2 regions of the Psychrosphaera sp. genome follow, and region 1 is predicted to be linked to the other one. Evidence: predicted binding sites of a transcription regulator. Region 1 holds the regulator's gene; the other holds the start of a gene.
What was found. The regulator ArgR, encoded in region 1, controls arginine synthesis, uptake and breakdown. The targets are predictions, from matches to a motif close to ANTGAATANNTATTCANT.

Region 1 (3,216 bases):
CCATTAAGTTTGTCCCACAAAACCGTGCTTATGTGATTGAGCGATTTGGTAAGTTTAATAAAACCATCGAAGCTGGTCTTAACTTTATTGTCCCTTTTATCGATGTGGTTGCCTATGACCGCTCTTTAAAGGAACAGGCATTTGATGTCCCTGGCCAATCAGCAATCACCAAAGACAATATTTCGCTTATCGTTGATGGGGTTTTGTATTTCCGTGTACTTGACCCGTACAAAGCCTCATATGGCGTAGACGACTATGTATTTGCCGTCATCCAACTTGCCCAAACTACAATGCGTAGTGAAATCGGTAAGATGGAGCTAGACAAAACATTTGAAGAGCGTGACTCACTAAACACCAATATTGTTGCGTCTATTAATGAAGCATCTTCACCTTGGGGTGTTCAGGTATTGCGTTATGAAATTAAAGACATTGTACCGCCGTCTTCTGTTATGGAAGCGATGGAACGTCAAATGAAAGCCGAACGTGAAAAGCGTGCAAAGGTTCTTGAGTCGGAAGGTGATCGCCAAGCAGCAATTAACGTTGCAGAAGGTGAAAAACAATCTCAGGTTTTAGCCGCAGAAGCTGAAAAAGCCGAACAAATCCTTAAAGCCGAAGGTGAAGCGAAAGCAATCATGCAAGTTGCTGCAGCACAAGCAGAGGCGCTTGAGCTTGTTGGTAACGTTGCTAAGACAGAGCAAGGTCAAAAAGCAATTCAGCTTGATTTGGCTACGAAAGCGATTGATGCGAAACAAGCAATTGCTAAAGAATCGTCAGTGGTGCTTTTGCCGGACTCTAGTACGGATGCAAGTAGCGTTGTTGCTCAAGCAATGACCATCATTGATACCTTAAACAAGAAGTAAGGAGTCAGTATGTGGATTTTTGATAATACAGCACAAATTTTAATGGCCTTAGGCATTATGATGGCGGTTGTAGACATTGTTGTGCTGGGCTTTGCGACGTTCTTTTTAACCTTAATTGGTTTGGCAGTCCTTACGACCGGCGTACTTTTAAACTTTGGGGTAATGACAGATTCTTGGGCAAATATACTGATATCTGTCGCAGTTCTGTCAGCTATTTATACTGCTTTATTATGGAAGCCTCTGAGTCGTCTTCAGCAAGACACCAAGCCACAAGAAGTCAAATCGGACATTATTGGGCACCAATTCCATCTGGAAACGGATGTAACCGCCAGCCAACCAGGCATGTATTTGTACTCAGGCGTAAATTGGAAAATTGAAGCAGACGAAGAGCTTACCGCTGGTGCAAAAGTAGAAGTGACCCAAGTTAAAGTGGGTGTAATGAGAGTAAAGCCCGTTGAGTAGTGAGTTATGACACCGTAATTCAATACAACGTGTCACTAAGAAACTAAAAAGCCTGCAGTCGAGCAGGCTTTTTGTTTTCTGTAATTGCCACAATTATCCTAATTGGAAATTTAGCTTTCATTCGCATAGTAGCCCTATTCTTGACATCGAATGTGGACCGAATGGAATAGGGCAGTCACGACAGCTCTATTTAATTAGACAGTTTCAAATAGCGCTTTGACGTTGGCTAGGGTGTGTTCGATTTCACTGACCTTCAAAGGGGCGATAAAGATGGTATCGTCACCGGCAATCGTACCTAATACACCTTCTGCTTTACCAACTGAGTCCAACAAACGAGCAATTAGCTGTGCAGCTCCCGGGCTCGTTTTGATAATGACCATAGCTTCGTTGTGATTGACGTCTAGCACTAATTGTCTAAGAGGGCTTTTAGCTGTTGGCATACCAAGTTCGGCTGGCAAACAATAAACCATTTCTTGTTTGGCGTTACGAGTTCGAACTGCGCCAAAGCGGGTTAACATTCTCGACACTTTTGATTGGCTGACGTTATCAAAACCCAACGCTTTTAGTGCATCTACGATCTCACCTTGTGAACCGAAGCGTTCTTCGTTTAAAAGGTCTTTAAATGCTTTGATTAGGGCGTCTTGTTTATTTTGCGTCATTGTATTTATTCCTTGCCAATCTTTTGAGCGGAATTTTAATGCATTTCAACATATAATACTAATTGCGAATTGAGTTTTGGCGGATATTTAAGTAAGGTTGCCGGCAAAATTTACTTCAGATCATAATTTAAATCGGAGATTAATATGAAAGTAGCAGTGTTAGGTGCCGCTGGTGGTATCGGTCAGGCTTTATCTTTATTACTAAAAACTCAGTTACCTGCGGGTTCTGAATTGTCATTATATGACGTTGCGCCAGTTGTTCCAGGTGTTGCTGTTGATCTTAGCCACATCCCTACTCAAGTAAAAGTAGAAGGTTTTGGTAAAGACGACCTAGAAAAAGCATTAACGGGTGCTGACATTGTATTAATCCCTGCAGGTGTTCCTCGTAAACCTGGTATGGATCGTTCAGATCTTTTCAACATCAACGCTGGTATCGTGAAGACGTTGGTTGAAGGTTGTGCGGACTTCTGTCCAGATGCATGTATCAGCATCATCACTAACCCTGTTAACACAACAGTAGCAATTGCTGCTGAGACGTTAAAAGCAAAAGGCAAGTACAACCCAGCTAAGCTTTTCGGTGTAACGACACTTGACGTTATCCGTGCTGAAACATTCGTTGCGGAAGCAAAAGGCCTAAACTGTGAAGATATCGTTGTTCCAGTTATCGGTGGTCACAGTGGTACAACTATCCTTCCTCTTCTTTCTCAAGTTGAAGGTGTAGAGTTCACTCAAGAAGAAATCGAAAAACTAACTCATCGTATCCAAAACGCGGGTACTGAAGTTGTTGAAGCTAAAGCCGGTGGCGGTTCTGCAACACTTTCAATGGGTCTAGCGGCTGCGCGTTTCTGCTTAAGCCTAGTTGACGCATTAAACGGTGAAGAAGACGTATTCGAATTCACTTATGTTGAAGGTGACGGTTCAGACGCTCGTTTCTTTGCTCAGCCAGTTTTACTTGGTAAAAACGGCGTTCAAGAAATTTTCGACTACGGCGAGTTAAGCGACTACGAAGCAAAATGTAAAGCTGACATGCTTGACGGCCTAAAAGGTGACATCACGTTAGGCGAAGAGTTCGTTAACGGTCAATAATCGTTAGGCTCGTTAATAAGGACGGGCCATACTTAAAATTAAAAAGCACCCAAAGGGTGCTTTTTTTGTATCAAAATAATTATTTTAGGCACTTAATACACGTGATCATTTAATCAAGTCGTTTTCTTGTGTAACTTGTTCTTGTTTCC
Region 2 (3,216 bases), on a different contig from region 1:
AAGCTCAGCGTCTAGAAGTTCACTGACGACAACGGCTGCGTCATCAGCATTTAGGTTAACCAGTTCACCTGTTTCTACCATTCCTATTGAGGAGATAATTGGTAAAAAGCCGGCTTGTAATAACACTTCGAGTAGCTGTTTTTGGTTTGCTTTAGGTATCCCTACTGCCCCAAGTCCTTCTCGATTCATTTCGCATGTTGCTAAAGTACCGTCAACGAGTGACAGTCCAACCGGATTCAAACCAACTTGAGTCGCAATGGAAACGACAGCTTTGTTCACATAACCAGATAATGCGCCGCTTATAGTTGGCATCTGCTCAAAGGGTGTCACTCTTGCGCCATTGCGTTTTTCGCTGACATAACCTGCTTGTTGCAACATAGCATCGACAATGACACCGCCGCCGTGAACAACAACAATTGCTTTTTGTGGATCAGAGACCTTCAGTTGGGCGACGATTTCCATGAAGCGCTGCAACGCACCATCGCGCTCTAATATCGCACCTCCGATTTTGATAACGAGAGCATTTGTCATGCGGCCACCTCCTCTGCTAACTCTGGAACGAGCGAGTAAGAGCTAGGTAAGCCAAGTGAAATATTCAAACATTGAACAGCTTGTGATGCCGCACCTTTTAATAAGTTGTCGATAGCAACCGCCACGACAAGTACCTTTGAGGTTTGACAAAATGTCCAATGAATATCAGCAAAAGGTGTATGTGCAACATCATCAATTTGCGGCCATGTACTCTTTATTCGCACCATAGCCTTAGTGTCATACGCATCATGAAAGGCCTTGTTGATTACTGCTTCTGACGTGCCTTCTGGTACTTTGACCGTCACTGTCACCAATAAGCCACGTTTATAAGGCGCTAGATGCGGATTGAAGACCACTGGCGTACTCAGTGCTTGGGAGATTTCTGGCTGATGACGATGCTGCAAAATATTGTATGGACGTAAGCTGACTTCATTGAAGCTATTGGCCAATTGAGCACTGCGTCCTGAACCGCTGACACCACTAATTCCGTTGATCACGACCAAGTCTTCTGTGATAAGTTGAGATTGTTTTAATGGTTTTAGTGCGAGTAAGCTTGCAGTTGGATAACAACCAGGTAAAGCCACCAGTAATGAATCTGAAGTTTTTTTAACGGTTTCATCACTTGACGTTGGCTTAATACATGGCTTTGACGGAGATACTGCCTTTGATTGGGATTGAAAACTCAATTTCTCAATATCACTGTCTGTTAACCATTCGGCCAGACCATAAATAGCCTGAGAAAGCAGTGCGGGAGATGGGTGTTCAAAACCATAATAAGTAGGATACGAATCTGCATTGCCTAAACGATATGCACCCGACAAATCAAAAACATGAATCTCTAACTCTAGAAAAACAGGTGCCCATTGGGCAGAAAACTCATGCGGTGTGGCTAAGAAAACCGCGTCTAATTTTGTAGAATTTTGTGATAACCAATTTTTGGAAAAAGGCTGCAGGGGTAAATCACAGATCCCCTGCCAGCGAGCGTGAAGCTCTGAAAAACATAGCATAGAAGAAGTGCTATTTTCCGATACCACCAAATGTTTAATCGAAACTTTTTTGTGCGCAAGTAGTAGGCCAACCAATTCGGCTCCGACATAACCACTTGCACCAATTACGGCCACATTCATAACAAACCACCAAAAGTGAATTTAAATTCAACAACAATCTGCACAACGAAAGCAGATACATCCTTAATATCTTGGTCGAAGTTGCCTTTAAAAAAGAACAACTGAACGACACAGAAACTTTTAAACTTTATGAAAGTCTTATCGTCGTGAGCTTGTAGGTAAACCCACCTTTGATTCCTTGTTATATCTGTTAGTTAAAGCGAACCGCCAATGACTTATTTTGAATTTGACGATACCAATAGTAGAAAACTAACACCACATGAATTATTATGCAATAAATTAACATAAATATTTTTAATTAAGTTGAATAGAACATGACGGACGTAATTACAGGGACACTTCCCACCTTTGAGCAGATATTAACTCAGGTGATCAGCACCTCATCCATTAGCTCTAATCTATCGAAATGGGATGAAAGTAATTTAAAAGTCGTTTCGGTATTAGCGGATTATTTTGAGGCGTTGGGTGCGAGCGTCGATATTTATCCAGTGCCTAATAGTAATGACAAGTTCAATTTACTCGCACGATTTATCCCGCAAAAGCAAAATTCACACAAAGATAATCAATCCAAACAAGACAACCATGAAGGTGGCCTGCTGCTGGCAGGTCATAGTGATACTGTTCCTTTTGATGAAAAACGATGGAGTCATGATCCGCTCAAGCTTCAAAGCAAAGACAACAGGTTTTATGGTTTAGGTACTTGTGACATGAAAAGCTTTTTTGTTTTTATTGTCGAGGCATTAAAGGAGCTAAAAGAAAGTGGTGAAATTAATAAACTCAAAAAGCCGCTTTACGTTTTAGCGACCGCTGATGAAGAAACGACGATGGCTGGTGCTCGATATTTTGCTGAACAACAGTTACTCAAAGCTGATGTCGCCATTATCGGAGAGCCCACTGGGTTGGCGCCCGTCTTTAAACATAAAGGCCATATGTCACATCGAATCAATATTAAGGGTAAATCGGGCCATTCAAGCAATCCAGCCCACGGAATCAATGCGATTGAGATTATGATGGATGTGTTAAATCGGCTCATGTCTTTCAAACAGTATTTAGCCATGTCGTTTCAAGACGGTGATTTTGATGTTCCCTACCCAACCCTAAACTTTGGTGCCATTCACGGCGGCGACAATGCCAACCGAATTTGTGGGGAGTGTTATTTAGATATCGATATACGAGCTATTCCGGGCGTCTCCGATAAAGATCTCATTTATCTTTTAAATAAACAGTTAGAGCCAATCGCCAAGCAGTATCCCGGACGGTTACATATCGAAGAATTGCACTTGCCTTGTCCAAGCTTTGCACCACACTCTAATGATCAGGCTAACACGCATGCAACCTTCAGCATGAATGACTCTAAGTGTGCATTTGACGTTGCCGAGTCTGTTACAAATATGACGTGTTGTGCTGTCGATTATTGTACCGAAGCTCCTTTTATTCAAAGTGTCAGTCGGCAGACTATTGTGCTTGGGCCAGGCTCTATAGAACAAGCCCATCAAGCAGATGAGTTTTTGGCACAGGCTCAGATCAAACCAACCCTCAAAGTGTTAAGGCAGTTTAT

Region 2: the regulator ArgR is predicted to act here: its motif matches at 1,673-1,690, upstream of argE (acetylornithine deacetylase).

The regions. Positions count from the first base shown of each region.
Region 1 covers NZ_CEYNSH010000004.1:69,808-73,023, forward strand. Annotated here, with positions in the region: gene AC4E96_RS02215 (SPFH domain-containing protein) at 1-860, shown strand, start outside; gene AC4E96_RS02220 (NfeD family protein) at 870-1,322, shown strand; gene argR (transcriptional regulator ArgR) at 1,517-1,981, opposite strand; gene mdh (malate dehydrogenase) at 2,126-3,067, shown strand; gene AC4E96_RS02235 (SdpI family protein) at 3,173-3,216, opposite strand, start outside.
Region 2 covers NZ_CEYNSH010000005.1:90,046-93,261, forward strand. Annotated here, with positions in the region: gene argB (acetylglutamate kinase) at 1-531, opposite strand, end outside; gene AC4E96_RS02870 (N-acetyl-gamma-glutamyl-phosphate reductase) at 528-1,658, opposite strand; gene argE (acetylornithine deacetylase) at 1,973-3,216, shown strand, end outside.